Regions from separate parts of the Chlorogloeopsis sp. ULAP01 genome, predicted to be linked through region 1. Evidence: riboswitches for the same ligand, from Rfam matches in the RefSeq annotation. Region 1 holds a riboswitch; the other holds the start of a gene.
What was found. Region 1 has a riboswitch for cobalamin ahead of QUB80_RS34185 (DUF1636 domain-containing protein). Riboswitches for the same ligand answer to the same signal wherever they lie in the genome.
Positions count from the first base shown of each region.

Region 2: linked by a shared signal. The riboswitch ahead of QUB80_RS29675 (sirohydrochlorin chelatase) and the one ahead of QUB80_RS34185 (DUF1636 domain-containing protein) in region 1 are both predicted to bind cobalamin.

Region 1 covers NZ_JAUDRH010000026.1:20,636-30,173, forward strand. Annotated here, with positions in the region: gene QUB80_RS34165 (aminotransferase class V-fold PLP-dependent enzyme) at 1-435, opposite strand, end outside; gene QUB80_RS34170 (hypothetical protein) at 462-587, shown strand; gene QUB80_RS34175 (GMC oxidoreductase) at 724-2,310, opposite strand; gene QUB80_RS34180 (GNAT family N-acetyltransferase) at 2,561-3,070, opposite strand; cobalamin riboswitch at 3,175-3,334, shown strand; gene QUB80_RS34185 (DUF1636 domain-containing protein) at 3,358-3,777, shown strand; gene QUB80_RS34190 (Alr2735 family protein) at 3,794-4,471, opposite strand; gene QUB80_RS34195 (winged helix-turn-helix transcriptional regulator) at 4,700-5,041, opposite strand; gene QUB80_RS34200 (cupin domain-containing protein) at 5,136-5,612, shown strand; gene QUB80_RS34205 (MBL fold metallo-hydrolase) at 5,801-6,574, opposite strand; gene QUB80_RS34210 (anthranilate synthase component II) at 6,578-7,183, opposite strand; gene QUB80_RS34215 (diacylglycerol kinase family protein) at 7,283-7,735, opposite strand; gene ybeY (rRNA maturation RNase YbeY) at 7,858-8,385, opposite strand; gene QUB80_RS34225 (DUF3285 domain-containing protein) at 8,426-8,578, opposite strand; one part of gene prfB (peptide chain release factor 2) at 8,804-9,538, opposite strand, start outside.
Region 2 covers NZ_JAUDRH010000018.1:71,003-80,540, reverse strand. Annotated here, with positions in the region: gene QUB80_RS29695 (CheR family methyltransferase) at 1-798, shown strand, start outside; gene QUB80_RS29690 (pentapeptide repeat-containing protein) at 800-1,744, opposite strand; gene QUB80_RS29685 (Rieske (2Fe-2S) protein) at 1,829-2,194, opposite strand; gene QUB80_RS29680 (Dps family protein) at 2,393-3,076, opposite strand; cobalamin riboswitch at 3,377-3,563, shown strand; gene QUB80_RS29675 (sirohydrochlorin chelatase) at 3,603-4,634, shown strand; gene sipA (regulatory protein SipA) at 4,729-4,956, shown strand; gene QUB80_RS29665 (glycoside hydrolase family 10-like protein) at 5,029-7,056, opposite strand; gene QUB80_RS29660 (DUF3574 domain-containing protein) at 7,190-7,633, opposite strand; gene QUB80_RS29655 (hypothetical protein) at 8,295-9,538, shown strand, end outside.

The DNA.
Region 1 (9,538 bases):
GTTCAAGGTAGACATTAAGGGGCAGGTCGTAACTTCGATAGCATATCTACGTGAAATTTCTTGGGCAATTGCCACAACGCTGTGATGTTCACAGTCAGATAAAAGCAAGTGGTCGCCAGCTTGCCAGTCGATACCCCACATTGTAATATTACAACCAACAGTTACATTCTCCGTAATGCTGATTGTCTGTGGTTGTACATTTAATTCGGATGCGATCGCAGCTCTTGTGGCTTTTACTTCCTGTCCAATCCATTTACCGATTGCATTGCCAAAAGGGCCGATTTCTTGAATATATGCTTGAGCTTGAGTGATGGCATTCATAGACGCTTTAGCCATAGGGCCTTGACCACCGTAGTTGAAATAAGTTTTATTTGCTAAAGCTGGAAATTTTTGCCGATGGAGATGCAGCTTGGTTTCTATTACAGAAATGGTCATACAGCAATCCTAAATTAGGTTGTGAAGTGAACAAGAATCGTACACAGTTGCCTTTGCAAATCAATAAATTTGTTGAGGAAAGCAATGATTTTCATTTTAAAAGTAAGCGATCGCGCATTTACAAACTCAATTTAACTGCACCCATAACCTAGCGATTGAAAGGCATATAGGTGACGCCCTTTTGGCTCAAAAGTCGAGTATTATTGCTAACTAACAACATCGCTGTAGTTAGTTGTGGAAATTTCGCAGCAATTGATCTGGAAGTTAGGTCAGACTTGATATAAGTGATTAGACAAAATTGTCTGCAATAATCCGCTCGATGCACCGTTCTGCAAGGGCAGCGATAGTAAGAGAAGGGTTAACGCATCCGGCGTAGCCTGGAATCATTGCACCATCTACAACATATAAACCTTTGTAGCCTATAACTCTACCGTAAAGGTCACAGGCTCTTCCAAGTACGGCACCACCGAGTGGATGCAATGTTATCTCATCTAAGACACGAGCAGTTGTAGGCTGATATGTACTGTTTGTATTAGCTTGGTTAAGTGTTTGGTATGTTCTCAAGGCTGCTTGACGTAGCTGAACTATCTCTGGATCGTATATGGGCCAGTTTAGTCGCACGCTATTCGTAAAGGAGTCAAACTGGAAGCTCCCCTTTGCTGAACCAATGGTAAATCCTAATGAATAAAGATAATCTTGCCGTGTTTCATTCCATTGTGGATATGGCTGAAGGGCTGTTGGTGCAAGTGGATTAGCATGATCTTCAATAACAGCACTTAACGGCCCGCCTTGACTAGGGTTAGTGGGCGGTAGACCGACTCTAAGACCAAGAGTATCACCATTACCACCCCAAAATTTTCCCACAGCATCATTTAGCTTGGGCAGCGTTCCTTTAGCTTTTGCCTTAACTAGAAGCTTTGATGTTCCGATTGAACCAGCCGCTAAAAAAACGTACCTACTCGTAAACGTGTGCTTTTGTATAACCTTCCCACCTTCATCGATTTGGTTACAAAAAACTGCATAGCGATGTTCTGGCAGTTCGTAGATATCTGTGACTATGTGTAATGGCAAGATTTGAACAAATCCGCTCTGTTCTGCCTGTAGTAGATAGTTGCGATCCAAGCTATTCTTGCAGCCGCTATTATTTCCATACAAAAACTCACCAGCGATCGCAGAAGGAACGCGCTCTCCAGAGATTTCTTGGCGAACTATATCCCAGTCTAGATTCATGTCCAATAGCTTGCCAGGCAATCCTGCATTTGCCGCCTGCTCTAGGGTGACGCGTGTCAGGCGGTAGTAGTCTGACGCTAATATATCTGCTGGAATGGGGCTAGGTTTTAGTACGGAGCGAACTCTAGGATAATATACCTCGGCCATTTCATCATAAGAGATTGCTTCTTGGAAGACTCGATCAAAATTAGCGCGTGTTGGTTCGTAGGTAGCTGCGGAGTAAACAAGAGAACCGCCACCCACACCCGCACCTGCTAACACACCGATGCCGTTTTCCCCTAAAACCTCCAACACACCAGTACAATCATCAATGGCATTAGGTTTAAAAATACCGAGAACAGGAGCCGAAGAAGAATTTAGCCACAAAGAGCGGCTATCTGGAGTACGCACGCTAGAAAAGGTGTTCTGTTCTTCAGTCAATGTCCAACGACGACCACGTTCCAATACAATAGTTTGTACTCCAGCTTGTGCTAACCGCAGCGCAGCAACCGCACCACCAAAGCCACTGCCAATCACGATCGCATCTATAGGTTCACTCTGATTTGCCCAGGAACGCAGGATATCGGTACTAGTAACTGCATAACTTCCAACAGCAAAAGCACTAGCTTTGAGGAAACGCCGTCGGTAGATGCGGAGATTATTCATAAGCGTTTCTTTTAATATTTAGTAGCAATTAGACATTAGATATAGCACGGAAGTCTAGGAGACAGTAATTCATATGCAACTGCTTCTTTTTCAGCCTAAATAGCTTTTATTTTTGGTAAAAAACAATTATATAGAAATCATTTACTGACAGTGTTGTGAGGCGCGATCGCACTCTGGTTATATGCGCTCTATAAAAGATCCCCGACTTTTCTAAAAAGTTGGGGATCTGGAGATATATGTTTTTGTTTATTTAGTGTCTGTATATATGAATCTCGTAGTATAAAAGTGGTCGTTCGTTGATGATCGCCCGTCGAGTCTGAGACATACCTATAGCCTCAAGTACTCTTATCGAAGCTTCGTTCGGTTCATCAACATCTGCAATCACACGTTCCAAATCAAGCACGTCAAAGGCATAATTAAGTACAGTCCGTGCAGCTTCTTTTGCATAACCACGTCCCCAAAGTGAGGGACAAGTGCCAAATATGAGACTCGGTGCTTCCTGCAATGAATGAAGCAAACCTGCGAATCCTGCAATCAAATCATTTTGATTTTCAAAAAATAGCCAAATCCCATAACCGTAATTTGTAAAATTCTCTGTACTTGTCTCAATAAAAGATTGCGCTTGTTCACAAGAAATTTGGCGATCATCGAATAGGAATCGCCTGACATTAGCATCAATCCATAGCTTATGTAGGGAGTTCAAATCCTCGTTTTGGCATGGGCGTAGGCTCAGTCGTTCAGTGTGAAGTAAGTACGTCATTATCATTCAGTTCAGCAATAGCGGCTTTTGTCTATCTACTGCACTGTTATATTAACTTGCTAACATCGCGATCGCCCTTTACCTCAGTAAAAATCACATTGATGTTATGATCGAAAACGTTCGGTTCTGGTGGGGAGCAGCCACCAGAGGTAACGGGGAAAGTACGGTGCAAATCCGACGCTGTCCCGCAACTGTAATCAAATCAAAAGTCCCATAACTTTTGCCTTTGTAAGTCAGGATGCCCGCCGAAGTTAATCAATGATTTCCATGTATCTGCGAGGATTCAGATGACAGCCACAACAAATATGTCCACAACCAAGGGTACTAATATCCCTTCTCATACTTTATTTGTTTGTAAAACTTGTGCTACCACATGGCAAGATGGCAAGCGAATTGGTGAAAGTGGAGGTCAAAAGCTACTACAACAGCTTCAAAACTTATCACAAGACTGGCATCTGAAAAATGATTTTCCAATTCAGGAAGTTGAATGCATGAGCGCTTGCAATCATTCTTGCGTTGTCGCTTTTGCTGGAACTGGTAAATTAACTTATTTGTTTGGAGATTTACCAATCGATAACAGCGCATCCGCTATCTTGGAATGTGCTAGCCAATATTATGCTAAACCTGATGGTTTACTACCTTGGTCAGAACGTCCTGAACCCCTTAAAAAAGGTATTTTGGCTAAGATTCCACCCTTACCCTCATAAATATTTGTTAGAGTTGTTAATTAGCAATTTCTTGTACCAGCAGTAATCTTCCTTCTTTGTATGCCTGACGCAAGGCGATCGCCTCTGCCACAATTTTTTGAGCGCTAGTTCCCTCTGTATCCATCATTTTTTGCAGAGTAATTCCAGTTCGTTCATTTTCTTCGTGAATGGGTGGAATTTGACAATACCTACCACCATTTTTTGTCCGTCTCCAGATACTGGGCTTTTCCGGTTTTATTTCCCTGGGTTGACGTTGCTTTCTGACTAGCTCTCGTACTGCTTTTTGAGAAACTTCTGCCAAATCTAATAGCTGATCGATAACTGGCTGATATTTCTTGCTGTTTTCTGCTAGCTGATATATGGTTCTCGGTTCAATTTGCGCTAAATCTTGAGGTGAGAACTTTTGAAAGGCTGCTGCTATCTTTAAATATTTCTTCTCCTCATCCACGAAGCCATGTTCAGAAAGCAACTTTCTGTATTCCCGTTTAGAGTGCGTCTTTTTGAATTCAGCTAGAAAGAAGGCGTGTCGTAGAATAGTTGCGGTGGCATGAAAGAGCGCCCCAAAAGAAGAATTTAGATCATTTGAAAGCGTTGCTATCTCAGCCTGCTCTTTCTCGTACTGTTTAAAGGAGGATCTGGTAATTGTTTTAGAATCAACTTGGGCTGCTATTACACTGTGCATTTGTGTCGTCATAAAGCGATCGCACTCTTTATAGTGTTGGCAAAATTTAGCTTTACTAGAACAATTGTACTACTACAGTAGCAAGAAGAATCCCCAAACATACTAAAATTTTTGAGAAAAATGATGAAAGATTTATACAAGTAGGGCAGGTGACAGGGGACTAGGGATTAGGGACTAGGAAAGATGAGGAAGATGGGGAGAAACCGCTCCCCACACTCCCCAATCCCCGATACCCGCTCCCTAATCACCTTTAGGAATCATTGTGTCAGGAATATGCTCTAACCCCCATTCAATCATTGCCATTAGCACGGGGCGAAGGCTTTGTCCTCGTTCTGTAAGTTGGTAGTTCATTCGCCGAGAATGATTGCCATATGGCTGTTTTACTAATAAACCTAGATCTTCTAGAGACTTGAGTCGATTTGCCAAGATATTAGTCGAAATTCCTTCCGGGGACTCTAAAAACTCTTCAAATCGTTGTTTGCCAAAAAACATCATGTCCCTTATCACCAAAAGCGTCCAACGATCGCCAATTAGATCTAGCATGGATGCGATCGGACAGTAGGAGCGTTTTGATTGTGCCATCAATATAAAATCTGAATTTTAAAATTACTTGCATTTTACAAGTTAACTTTGCTAAAGTAACTTTTAACTTGCAATTTAAAACCTAAGGATAACCATGATGCAACCGATACCAATAGCCAAAACTGGGCAGAACTTTGCTGTTGTAGATCTAGGAAAATTTTCTGATTTGCATCAGTATATTTTTGAGGCTGAGGAACACTCGATTAAGCTGGAAGGCAAAGTCTTTTTAAAACAATTGCTTAACCTAACTAGTGCAGAGATTTCCCTTAACACTTTACAGCCTCTGAAGTCCATACCGTTCTATCACAAGCACCGATTAAACGAGGAAATTTATATTTTCATTCATGGTCGAGGAGAGTTTCAAGTCGACGATCGCGTATTTTCAGTCTGTGAGGGAACTGTAGTGCGCGTGGATTCTGAAGGGGAGCGCTGCTTGCGCAATACCTCAGATGGGGAACAGCTGAACTGGATAGTGATTCAATCACGAGCAGGTTCTTATCGCGATCGCACAATTGAAGATGGCTACGGCGTTCAAAAACGGGTTAGTTGGGTTGGCAAGCAACGGATTTGAACTAGATTATGTTCGCTTGTGTACCTTGTAAAAAATTTCAGAGGATATACTCATTTTTAGCTGTGTCATACTGATAGGGTGCGTTAAAGTAATGCGAACACACCAAAATTATTGGTGCGTCACGGCTGATTCGATATCTTTCAAACTCTCAAATTTTTACATAGCCGTAATACACCCTACCTAATTTACTAAAACTTGTAACTTAAAACCTGTATTGCTCCATTCTCCGGCAAATTACCGGAACTAATAGTAACTGTGTCACTATTACTACGACGAACTGTCATTCCATCCATTAATTTCAAAAAGTCATCCAAGGGAGCAATATCGCAATTGTTACCATCGGCTGCTTTTGTACGGTAATGGGTAGGAACGACTAATTTGGGATTGATAACTTGAATTGCCTGTTTGGCTTCTTGAGCATTATAAGCTTTTGGCCCACCCCCTACAGGTACAAATGCTACATCAGGACGCCCAATCAGGATTTTTTGTTCAATGGAAATTGGTGCAGCAGCTCCTCCTAGATGTAGGATGTTGATTCCAGATTGATTCCATTGCCAAGCTGTGTTTTTACCAAACTGCCTGCCCCCTTTGCGATCATGATCGAGAGCAATTCCTTGAAATTTAATTCCCTGAAATTCATAGGCTCCCGCTTCGTAAATTAACTTGGGATTTCCAGGTAGATTTTCCACCGCGCCCTCATCTAGCAATTGACTGCTAATTAGTACTAAATCTGCTGCTACTTTTGGCGCACGATAACCGGCGGTACAACCAACTGTACGAAATGGATTAACCAAAATTTTCGTACCATCGCCAGTAAATAGAAAGCAAGTATGCCCCAACCACTGAACTGTTAATGAACCACTGCGAGATTGGGCATTAGCTTGCAGGTGAGAACCCAAACTAGTCATGATGGTTGTTGCCAATCCCGCTCCAGCATAGCCCATCAGTTGCCGTCGTTTCATTAATTACTCTCTCGTCCTCATTTGTAATGTTGCCAGAAAGTTTCGCAGTAACTGCTTGCCTGAAGATGTGAGAACACTCTCTGGGTGAAATTGGACGCCTTCTATATGAGGATAGTTCCGGTGTCGTACTCCCATAATTGTTCCATCTTCAACCCAAGCGGTAATTTCTAACACGTCTGGGCAAGTTTGGCGATCAATTACCAAACTATGATATCGGGTTGCAGTGATAGGATTTTCCAATCCCTGGAAAACACCGATCCCAGTGTGAGAAACTTGAGAAGTTTTACCGTGCATCAACTCTGGTGCAGAAACTATTTTACCGCCAAATACCTGACCGATACTTTGATGCCCCAAACAAACTCCTAGAATTGGCAAATTATCTCCAAGTTTTTCAATTAATTCTAGAGAAATTCCTGCATCTTCTGGACGTCCTGGCCCTGGAGATATTAGCACACCATCTGGCTTGAGAGTAAGAATTTCATTTATGGTGATTTTATCGTTACGAAAAACTTTAATATCAGTAGCGACTGGAAACTCTGCTGCCAATTCTCCTAAATATTGAACTAAATTATAAGTAAAGCTATCGTAATTATCGATAACTATAATCACAGTTTATAACTCCTGATTCATATCAATAATCATTATCTAAACAAACTGATTACACATTCCCAGTTCCCCGTTCCCTATCTAAGTGCGATCGCTCTTTATCTAAAATGCCGAGACAATTAAAGTTAACAAAGGAGGTAACAAGAGCGTACCAGCTACCAATACTGCAACTAAAGCAGATACAAGTACAGCACCAGCAGCACAGTCTTTAGCAATTTTTGCTAGTTCATGGTAAGTCTGCTTTACTGTTAAATCAACTACTGATTCAATCGCCGTATTCAGTAATTCCAAAGCTAAAACCAAACCACTTGTGATACTAATTACTGCTATCTCTACCGTTTTTAATTGTAAAAATATGCTTAATCCAAGTGCTAAAACACAAACACATACATGAATACGAAAATTGCGCTGAGTTTGAAATGCGTAACTTATCCCACACCAAGCATACTTAAAACTAACGAATAAACTGGAGGCGACTTGCCAGGATAGCTCCCGCTTTTTGGTCACCACTTTTTCTAGAGGATTTGTGGATGGTGATGAGACTGGTTGGGACATAGTCATAAAAATACAGCAGCAGATTTTTTAAGTGAGGATTTCTGGCCGATTTTAATCGCACATCAGACTTTATGCCAATTTCTTACAAAAGTAATATAGGTTTATGGTTATGCAGCCACGTGTCATTCTATATCAATAGCAATACTTACTGACTCAAGTAATATTACTTGCTGTTTGAGCATTTTTTCTAAGCTTTCTTGATCTGGATGATCCCAACCTAGTAAATGCAATAATCCGTGAGCAGCTAGCCATGCTAATTGAGTTTGTAAGGAATGTTCCTGCTGTTGAGCTTGTATTTGTGCTGTATCAATAGAAATAACTATGTCACCTAGATACAAGGGTAAGGAAGCAAGCATTTCAGCAGGTTGAGGACATTCTACTTCTAACGCTGCGAAGGATAAAACATCTGTAGGCTTATTTTGCAGTCGATATTGAGCATTTAATACCTGAATTTCGGCATCGTTTGTCAAACGTAGCCCTAGCTCATAATTTGTTGCAGGTGGAAGATAAGGTTGTAGTATTTCCAACCAGCAATTAAACCACTTTTCCCAAGTTTCTACACTAATTTGGATATGAGTATCGCCTATTAGTTTAGCGTCTGGTTGAGAAGACTCAAGCACAAAATCTTGCACGCATACTTCAACTTGCACCAGCCAAAAAATCTCCCATATTTTTAGGTTGTATCAATTATCAACGAGTCAAGTAAGCTAAACCAACGAGGACAGTTAAAAGCCCTACAGTAGTTAAGACAAAGTGTTTTAAAGAAGTGACTCGCTTTTGCACCATGTTTCGCATGGCGAGTTTGACATAGCTAGGTTTTTGTTCTGTTGGAGAGGCACTCATAATGATTTGATAACAATTTCTTCTATAAATGTAACAGTTTGTTTAGTCAATAGTCACTAGCCAGTTAGTTAGTGAGGACGAGTTTTGCTAATGAGCTTTGGACTGAAACAGATAATTTATTTTTTAAACTCGCCTGTACAGTGGTTAATAGTTAGCGGTTAGTGGCTAGTAGGTATAAAAACCAACTACTACCTACTAACTACTATCTACTAACAATTCCTACAATTACGCAGTAGCTTCTACCAATTGATTTTCTTGCCGGAGATAAGATTGGATAAATATGTCAATTTCACCATTCATCACATCTGTGATCGCAGTCGTTTCTACATCAGTACGCAAATCCTTCACCATTTGATAAGGGTGAAAAACATAGTTACGGATTTGATTACCCCAAGAAGCTTCAACCATATCACCGCGAATTTCGGCAATTTCTTTAGCCCGTTGTTCTTGGGCTATTACCAACAGTTTGGCTTTGAGCCGAGCCAGAGCTTTTTCTTTGTTTTGCAATTGGCTGCGCTCTTCTGTACAACGTACGGCGATGCCTGTGGGAATGTGAACAATTCGCACAGCTGTTTCGACTTTGTTGACGTTCTGCCCACCTTTCCCACCAGATCTAGATGTGGTTATTTCCAAATCCTTCTCTGGAATTTCTAACTGTACCGAGCTATCTAACTGCGGCATCACTTCTACTCCAGCAAAGCTAGTTTGCCGTTTACCGTTAGCATTAAAAGGTGAAATTCGCACTAAACGGTGAGTACCAGTTTCCGATCGCAAGTAACCGTAGGCATAACGTCCGGTAATTTCTATGGTGGCAGATTTGATTCCCGCTTCATCACCTTCAGATATTTCCGTCAAATGTACCTTGTAGCCCTGGTTTTCTCCCCAACGCGTGTACATTCGCAATAGCATTTCAGCCCAATCTTGAGCATCAGTACCACCAGCACCAGCATTCACCGTTAG
Region 2 (9,538 bases), on a different contig from region 1:
CTTCGTCAATTAGTTCAAGATCATTCAGCCGTTGTATTGTATGCCGATAAAACTTATTTGGCAGAGCTACATTTACAGCCAATTGCAGAATCGACAGGATTTGCTTCTATTACTGATTTGATTGCTTACCTGCGAACTCAGCCTTTTAGTAGTCTTCACATTCAGGTGATTGAGGCACTAGTTACTAATGAAACATCATTCTTCCGTGATATTTACCCCTTTGAAGCACTGAGACGATTTGTGTTACCAGAGCTAGTTAAAACACGAGCAATAGAGCGATCGCTAAATATATGGTGTGCTGCTTGCTCCAATGGACAAGAACCTTACAGTATCGCCATGTTGATTCGCGAACATTTTCCCATGCTTGCTAGTTGGTCTGTACGGCTGATTGCCAGTGACTTTTCTAACAAAGTATTAGCGCGTGCGCGTCAGGGAATTTACAACCAACTTGAAATTCAGCGCGGGCTACCTAAATCTTTGCGCGATCGCTATTTTGAGAAACAAGAATGTGAATGGCAAATTAAGGACGAGATCCGCCAGATAGTTGAATTTCATCAGATTAATCTTGTCCAACCTTGGCCATCTTTACCTAATATCGATGTTATCTTTTTACGTAATGCTCTAATTTATTTTGATCTAGCGACCAAAAAACATTTACTGAAACAAGTAAAGCAGCAATTAAGACCTGATGGCTACTTGTTTCTCGGTAGTGGTGAAACAACCATTAATCTTGATGAGTCATTTGAGCGGGTTCAATTGGACAAAAGTATTTATTATCGATTACACAATAAAATTTAACTCAAAAGTAAACTGCTCCATTAGGCATTGTTACCCAACTTAGATCTAAGTTATTCATCTCAACTTGATCCAGTTTTGCCTCAGCTAAGTCAGCACCACGCAGAATCGCTGAATTCAAATCTACATCTGTAAGAATTGCTCTACGCAAGTATGCCCCACTCAAGTTGACGCCATTCAAACGCGCCCAACTCAGATCTGCCTCAGTTAAGTTTGCCTTAGTCAGCTCTGCTCGTTCCAAGTTTGCTCCACGTAACCCAGTCAAAATCAATTTTGCTTCAATTAAGTTTGCTCTGTGCAAATTTGCTCCAGTTAAATTTGCTCCACTTAGGTTCACCCGACTAAGGTTTGCTCCACTCAAGTTAGCACCCTCTAAGTTAACTCGACTTAAGTCTGCCTCTATGAGGTTTGCTTTAGTTAGATTTGCCAACTCTAAATTTGCTCCACGCAAATCAGCCACAATCAATTTCGTCTCAATCAGAGTTGCTCGACAAAGATTTGCCTCGGTTAGATTTGTCTGGCTTAGGTTTGCTTTACTTAACTTTGCTCCCCTTAAGTTTGCTTTACTCAAGTTAGCCCCAATCAGATTCGCATCATCCAAATTTGCCCTACTCAGATTAGCCTCAGACAAGATGGCTTGCTCTAACGCTGCCCTCCACAAAATAACTCCGTTTAGATCTGCATTAGTGAGATTTGCTTTATATAAGTCTGCCCCAACCAAGTGAGACTCATTTAAACGTGTTCCATTGAGGTTAGCTTGCTGTAAAACTACCCCATTTAGATCTGCCCCGACTAAGTTTGCTCCACTTAGATCTACTTCACACAAGATAGCCTTTTTCAGAACTACTCCACTCAGATCTACTTCCCGCAGCTGTGCTCCACGCAAATCTGCTGTGTGAAAATCCCTTTCTCCAACAGCATAGCGCCTCAGAAGATCTTGGGCATCCATATGATTTGCCTCTCAACGCTACCTCTGATCTGCCCAGGCTTCCACCTCAAATTTGAAATTACCTGACAACTCATCGGCTATTTTTTAGCCTAGCTCACAGCTTTCCGGCACCCTCACTTGCACTTTTCCATCAACTATTTGTACAGGATAGGTACGCAGGGAGGAGATTTGCTCTCTTAGTTTAGGGAGAGCATTGAGCGGGTAGATGCGTTTGGGGTAGAGATTCTCTCCCGTGCGGAGGTCATACTGAAAATGATGCCAAGGGCAATCCAGTACTCCTTGCCAAACCTTACTTCCTGTTAGTGGTAAATTTTGGTGTCCGCACAAACCCTGTAAGGCGTAGAATTCACCTAAATCATTTACAAGCAAAATCAGACAAGATCCTACCTGTACCATCCGTGTTTGCCCTGGCGAAATCTCTTCTACCCTTGCCAATGTTACATAAGACACTGTCTCTGACTCCAACCTGAGCGCTCCCGTATATAAAGTTTCTTTCTGAGAGGAAAACAGGAGACTAGGGATTGGGGATTGGTGATCGGGAAGAAAAGGACACGGGGAATTGTGAATCACGTTCTTGCCCCTTGTCCTCTTGTCCTCGTGTTTGTCCCTGTTCCCTGTCACCTGTCACCTGTTCGCTGTATAACTTACTTATTTGCCATTATGACCATTAGGCACAACCAAGAACCGAGAGGTATAAGGTGATTCACCTGGTGCGCCTCGACGGAAGTGTCCTGATGGCCCCTCACCGAGAAACTCGCTAAACCAAGCTTCATGCTCTATTTCTTCATTCAAGATCGCTAGAGACAGCTCGTAGGTACGATGATCTTTACCGAAAGTCATATTGCAAATATCAGTATAAACCCTGATTGCACAGCGCTCGGCTTCTACCAATACCTGCAACATCGGCCTAATATTACCTTGTTCCACTCCCTGCTTAACCTCAGAGATTGCTTGCTTTGCCTCCTCAGTTCCACCACTGGTAAAGCCAACTCGTGCTGATGTACTTTCATTACCATTACCGCGATCGCGTTCTGGCAGGTAAGCATCAGGACAAGCAGCCACATTGGAAAAGTCGCGAATGTCTCGTGGTAGTTCGCCACCTAATTCATAAATACGCGGAACCAGAGCCTCGAAATGGTTGCGATCCTCCAATCGAGCATCCTCAATAATTTCTTTTAATCCCTCACCTTCAATGCCGATAGCATTGGCTCGCAAAATCGTGTAATAGTAGTATGTTGTAAATTCTGCTGCTGCTGCCCGGACAAGCTTTTCCACCAGTTCCTTCACATCAATTCCGGATTGCTCCACCATTTGCTGTGCAACTTTAGCCATGGTGAACCTCCCTATTGTTTCACAGTCGATTTTTAAACGAAATCACTAGGCAGTAAAGATCATCTCCGTAACCGCAGAGTAACAATTTGGGTAAACCGCAGGTTACATAGAAAAACATCTGCCATAGCTGGCAACATTAGATCAATTACCTTCTCCATCGTGTTGCCTACTTCAATTGTGTAAGACTCAACTAGAAAGTATCATCAGATTTTATAAATATTCATAGTCGATATGAGTATGTTTTACAAAAGATGATTGTAAAAAATTCTACCCCCTCCCCCTGCATTTTGGAACTGGACGAGATTCAGCTAAGATAACAAGGCAACCGTGAACCGTAACAGAAGAGGGAAACATCGGTGTAAGTCCGAGGCTGTGCCGCAGCTGTAAGCAATTTTGTCCTTCGTCCTTTGTCATTTGTCCTTGATCAAAAGCTAATGACTAATGACAAATTGTAAGCCAGAACGCCGATTCTGTTACTTGCTCACTCTATTTCCTGCGTTGCACAGGAAAGGAGCTTAAATTCAGAATGCCTATTTTTAACCCAACAAGTCTTACCCAATTGGAATCCCCATCCGTTGCTCGCCTGCAATTACCTGCGCTGCCCATTAAACGTCCTTTGTTGATGATTGGTCATGGTACAAGGGATGCAGAAGGGAGGCAAGCTTTATTAGATTTTGCTGCTATCTATCAATCTTTGGATGCATCACGTCCAGTTTTGCCTTGTTTTTTGGAATTAACTGGCCCTACTATTCAGGAAGGAATTGACCAGTGCGTAGAAAAAGGCTACACGGAATTTTCCGTATTACCAGTGCTTTTATTCGCTGCACGACATAATAAATTTGATATTACTAATGAACTCGATCGCGCTAAGAGCAAGTATCCACACTTGAAATTTCACTACGGCAGGCACTTTGGCATTACCCCTGCCATCATCGAGTTGTGGCGATCGCGTTTAGCTGAACTCGACAAACCAGAAAATAATCCCCATCAAATTTCTCGCGCTGATACAGTACTTTTGTTCGTCGGTCGTGGTTCTAGCGATCCCGATGCCAATGGTGATGTTTACAAACTCGCCCGCATTCTTTGGGAAGGTAGTGGCTACTCTACTGTTGAAACTTGCTTTATCGGCATTACCCACCCCAGGCTCGAAGAAGGCTTTCGTCGCGCCCGCTTGTACCAGCCAAAACGTATTATTGTCTTACCATATTTCCTGTTCACTGGCGCTTTAGTGAAAAAAATCTTTAACATTACAGCCCAACAGCAGGAACAACACCCAGAAATTTTGATGACTTCTCTGCCAGAAATGGGCTTGCATCCACAGTTATTTTCTGTACTGCGAGAGCGAGAAATTGAAACTCAATTAGGACAAGTACAGATGAATTGTGAGATGTGCAAATTCCGGCTAGCAGCTTTGGCAAATCATCATGGGAATGGGCATTCTCACGATCATCACCACCACCATCACCACCATCATCACACTCACGATCACTCCCATCCTCCCGTAGATCCCTACGCAGATATAGAGCACTACCATCAAAAAATTTGGCAAGCTCCTTAGCAGTTATCAGTTATTCAGTTATCAGTGAACAGTTATCATTCAATTAGTTGTTTGTTAACTGTTCCCTGTTCCCTGTCCCCTGTCCCCTATAGTTATGTCCAAAGAGTTTACCGTTGGCAGTAAAGTCCGTGTTGTGGCACTACCGTCTTATGTCAAAACTGCTGAACCGATGCCCATGCTGCGTCCCCCGGATGTGATTGACATTGGCGAAGAAGGCATAGTTCTAGATCGTCGCCCCGGAGGTTACTGGGGTGTGCGCTTTGCAAGGGGAGCATTTCTCATGGAAAGCCAATACATTGAAAGTGTAGAAGCTAGTTCCTAAAAGTTAGAATTAGTTAAATTAATTACAATATTTTCTGTGCTGTTCCCTGTTCCCCGTTAAGAGTTCCCTTGCCTAAGCAACCGATATCACCACCCCGACACTTTCATTCGCTAACCGATCTACTGCACACACAGCATAAGTTCCCGGTTCAACTGTGGCAAAGGCAGTACCAGCAGATAAAACTCGCTGAAGTATCCAACTATCGCCACTTTGCCTGTAAAGTGTCCAAGAACGAATTTTTTTATCATCACTCGGCTGCCAAGAAAGTTTGCGGTTGTTTACTTGCAGTGCAGTCGGCGGTGCTGGTGGCGTTGTATTCTGCCAAGACATAGTAGGAACTAATGCTAGTTTGGCATACAGGGAATTTTGGAATTTATCAGAGATGCCTTGGCGATTTTCGATCAGAGAATTGGTACTAAAGAAAATATTCCCCACGGATAAATCTCCGGCTAGGTTACGGCTAATCTTGATTTGCTTTTCTATTTCCTCATCTTTCCAAGCTTTACCGTCTAACTGGGAAATATTGTTACCAGCGTAAATGTGTCGCTGTTTCGGATTAATTTCTGTCCACCACTTTAACAGGGCTGGATAACTTTGTTGTGTTTGATCAGTACGCCAGTAAAGCTGTGGGGCGATATAATCAATCCAGCCTTGTTCCAGCCATTTTTTGGCATCGGCATACAGTACATTGTAGGCATCCAAACCAGTTATACCAGGAGGTTGCCCAGGACGGTAAATACCAAAGGGACTAATGCCAAATTTTACATCAGGCTTTGTTGATTTAATTTCCTCTGCTAGGCGCAGTACCATTTGATTAACATTTTCTCGTCGCCAGTCGCCCAAGCTGAGTTTACCACCAGCTGCTTGATAGGCGGCATAAGTTTTACTATCTGGAAAAGACTGCCCTTGAATGGGATAGGGATAAAAATAGTCATCTAGATGAATGCCATCGACATCATAACGGCGCACGACATCTAGAATGACGCTGTAAACTCTATCTTGAACTATTTTCGCCCCTGGCTCCATCCACAGTTGATTGCCCCACTGATAAACATATTCTGGATTTGTAACTGCTATGTGGGGACGGATGTTACTGCCTTGCTTGATAGAAGTTTTGGCACGGTAGGGATTGAACCAAGCATGAAGTTCGATATTACGTTTGCGACATTCAGCGATCGCAAATTCTAAAGGGTCATAAAATGGAATTGGTGCTTGACCTTGAGTTCCCGTTAACCAAGCACTCCAGGGTTCTAATTGAGAAGCATACAATGCATCGCCTTCCGGTCGTACCTGTAAAATCAGGGCATTGAAATTTAGTGATTGCAATTTTTCAATAATATTTATTAACTCAGCTTGTTGTTGTAAAGTTGAAAGTCCTGCTTTTTTTGGCCAATCACTATTCCATACACAGGCTACCCACGCCCCCCGAAATTCGCGGCGATGATTTACTTTAACAGTACTAGGCAGTGTCGGTGTTGGTGTTCCTGCTGTTGGTTGTGCAACTATATAATTAGAAGGAATTTTTTCGGCTTTTCCCAGATACACCAAGGCTTGATAAACAATCGCTGCTACATCGGCACGAGTTGCTGCTATATTTGGGTTCAGTAATTTTACATCTGGATAACTAACTACGATCCCAGCTTGAGTAGCAATAGCTATCTGGTTTTTAGCGTATCCAGCAATATTTGCCGTATCTTTGTAGATTTGGGAAAGTTCTGTGAGCCGATCAGGTTTAAGATTAGCAGTAAGTTCTAAACCATTAACCAAAGCGACTAAAACATCGCCTCTAGCAATTCTATGATGAGGACGAAAAGTGCGATCGGGGTAACCAGACAAAAATCCTGTTTCATAAGCTCCTTTAATGGCATTCGCTGCCCAATGAGTATTCGGAACATCTATAAAAGGGACATATTCCCGCTTTGAAGGTTGGGTAAATACTTTGACAATTATGGCTGCAAACTCAGCGCGAGTAAGCGAGTTATTAGGACGAAACGTGCGATCGGGATAACCATTTAAAATCCGACGCTCGGCTAAAGCGTTAATAAATAAGCGTGCCCAATGGTTCTGAATATCAGAGAAAGATGTAGAAGTAGATACCATTGTCGCTCCCTGCTAGTTTGTATATTATTCTTTGCTAATTTAACCTGAGCTTGTCATTCAAGAAAATTATTAGACATTTATTTAAGTAAATTTACTAACGGTGAAAGACTGTTGTAAGTGTACAAATTATTCCTTAGAAAGACACCTTGACAGAACTAGTAACGCGTAAAACAGATTCCTGATGAAATGCGCGCTTATAACTTGCGATTACCTCTTCAATCATCTGATTTCTCTTGTGGTTATTTTCGTAAATCAAAATCACTAGCTTAGTCTTTTCCCTGTTCAGGCTGCCGGAACTATTCAAATACTGTCCGTAGCCATCCATCACGGTTAATCCTTCTTGGAAACGAGGTGTGATGACACGGTTTAAAAATTGTTGCCATTGTTCCTCAGAAATTGTTCCTCCGTTTGGTTTACTTAAGCCAAAGTACAACTCTTCTTTGATGAGAATCTTTATGCTTGAGTTCTCAGAAGATTGGAGAGACTGGGCGCGAAGATAAGTATTTGTATGGACAGGGGTGATTACAAGTAGGCTTGTAAGGATAAGATTATTTAGACTTTTTTGCCAAGCTATCATCTGTTTATACGTCTGAGAATATAAAAGTAAAAGGGACTGGGGACTGGGTACTCGTGACTGGGAATTGGGTGGAAAGCGGAAAAATTATGGAAGGGGCTTTAAACCCCTCCCAAATTTTGCAACCTCCCCCAGTACCCAGTACCCAGTACCCAGTACCGGGAGCGGCGTTCCTCCCCCACCTTTAGGTGGGCGATCAATGGGGGACTCCTCGCCGCTACCTGTTGATAATTTCTAAATTTAAATTGCACACTGAATTGTCAACATGGACAATGTACCCACACTATCTATTCCTACAAGCCTCCCGAAAGAGTTTTAGGATTGGAAGTGATTTTTGTATATTCACATCTTGCACCTTCTAAAACACCTGGAACTGAAGTTCCCTAGCTTAAGTCTGTTTTAACGGACTGAAAATCTTACCTAGTCTGCTCTATCAGACTTTAGCTTTAGGACAAGAGCACAGATGCAAGATATGAGTATAGGTACTGGGTAGTGAGAAAGAAATCCTTCCCAATCCCCAATCACGAGTACCCAGTCCCCTTTCTCGTAGAACTTGATAAAATTTGATGTTCTATAGTGTGTACAACTGGTAAATTAGCAATTTGATGTTATTCAGACATTAAACAAATTTAACTTTTATCAGTAGAAAAATTGTTACCAACCTATGAGTATTCTATCTAGCTTAAAATTCCGATTCGCAGTGGGTTTTGCCGCTCTATCACTTATTAGTTTAGGTAGTAGTTATTTATACAGTAAATCAACTACCAATCAGCTATCCCAACAACAAAATGTATCTCTTGTGCAGCAAGAAATTTCTGATGTACCCCAACAGCATTTTCAGAATACAGCGATCGCACAGCCCGCACCTTCAGATTCTACAGAGAAACAAAAATCTACCTTCTCTAAGCAAAAATCAGGTTCAGCACCCTATAAAGTCATAGATGAGTTAAAAAAATATAAATTTAGTGTTCGTGGTAATCAAATTCTTTCTTCAGCCAAATTACCAAACACAAAGGTAAACTTCAATCAAAGAGATTTATTATTTGTTCTGAATAATACCAAAAAATATTTCCAAACCCACTCTTCCCAAGACGCAGATGTTTTACGTACAGGATTGCTAGCTAGTTCTGGAGTAACTGTACAAGATGTTCTCAAAACCTTAGATTTTATGATTGCTGTTTTGCAAGAAGATATTGCTAACAATCGGGTTACTCGCCTACAAGATCCGAATTTTATTAACCAGAATTTTCGGGTAATCAAATGGTCTGCCTATAATCCCCAAAACCGTAATCAAGAACGTTTACGTATTACCAAATATGCTGTATTTACCCATCCAGGTTCTCGTAAAAAAACAGCTAAATTTAATACACCTATTTATAGCTTAAAAGATAATTTAAGTGGAAATAAATTCTATACCAAATATACAAAGCAAGATGTATTATCTGGTATTTATGAACCAGGTGGTAAAGAGTTTGGCAAAGTTGAACCTCTCGCCTATCTCACCAGAGAAGGATTAGAAGAAGCATTGATGCAGGGAACAATATTGATTAATTTTAATGATGGCTCTAAGGCATTTTTTAATGTAGATAGAAACAATGGAATACCTTATATAAAAGGAGTATCGCCCAGAGCGCAAAAGCGTTATTGGTATTTTAGACAGGTTGATGCTATCAAAGGTTATGGTTATGAGATAGACGCAAAAATTTCTATTAAACCAGGGGTAACTTTTGCTGGAGATGTCCTAAACATCGGTTTAGGCAAAATAATTGTGCTTGAGTATCCTCAAGGTGGAAGCAAACGACTAAAAATGGGAATCGTAGCAGATACAGGCGGAGCATTTTTACCCAATCTTTATCAACTTGATTTTTTAGCTGGTATCTTTCAGAATCAAAATAGCTTTAGACAGCA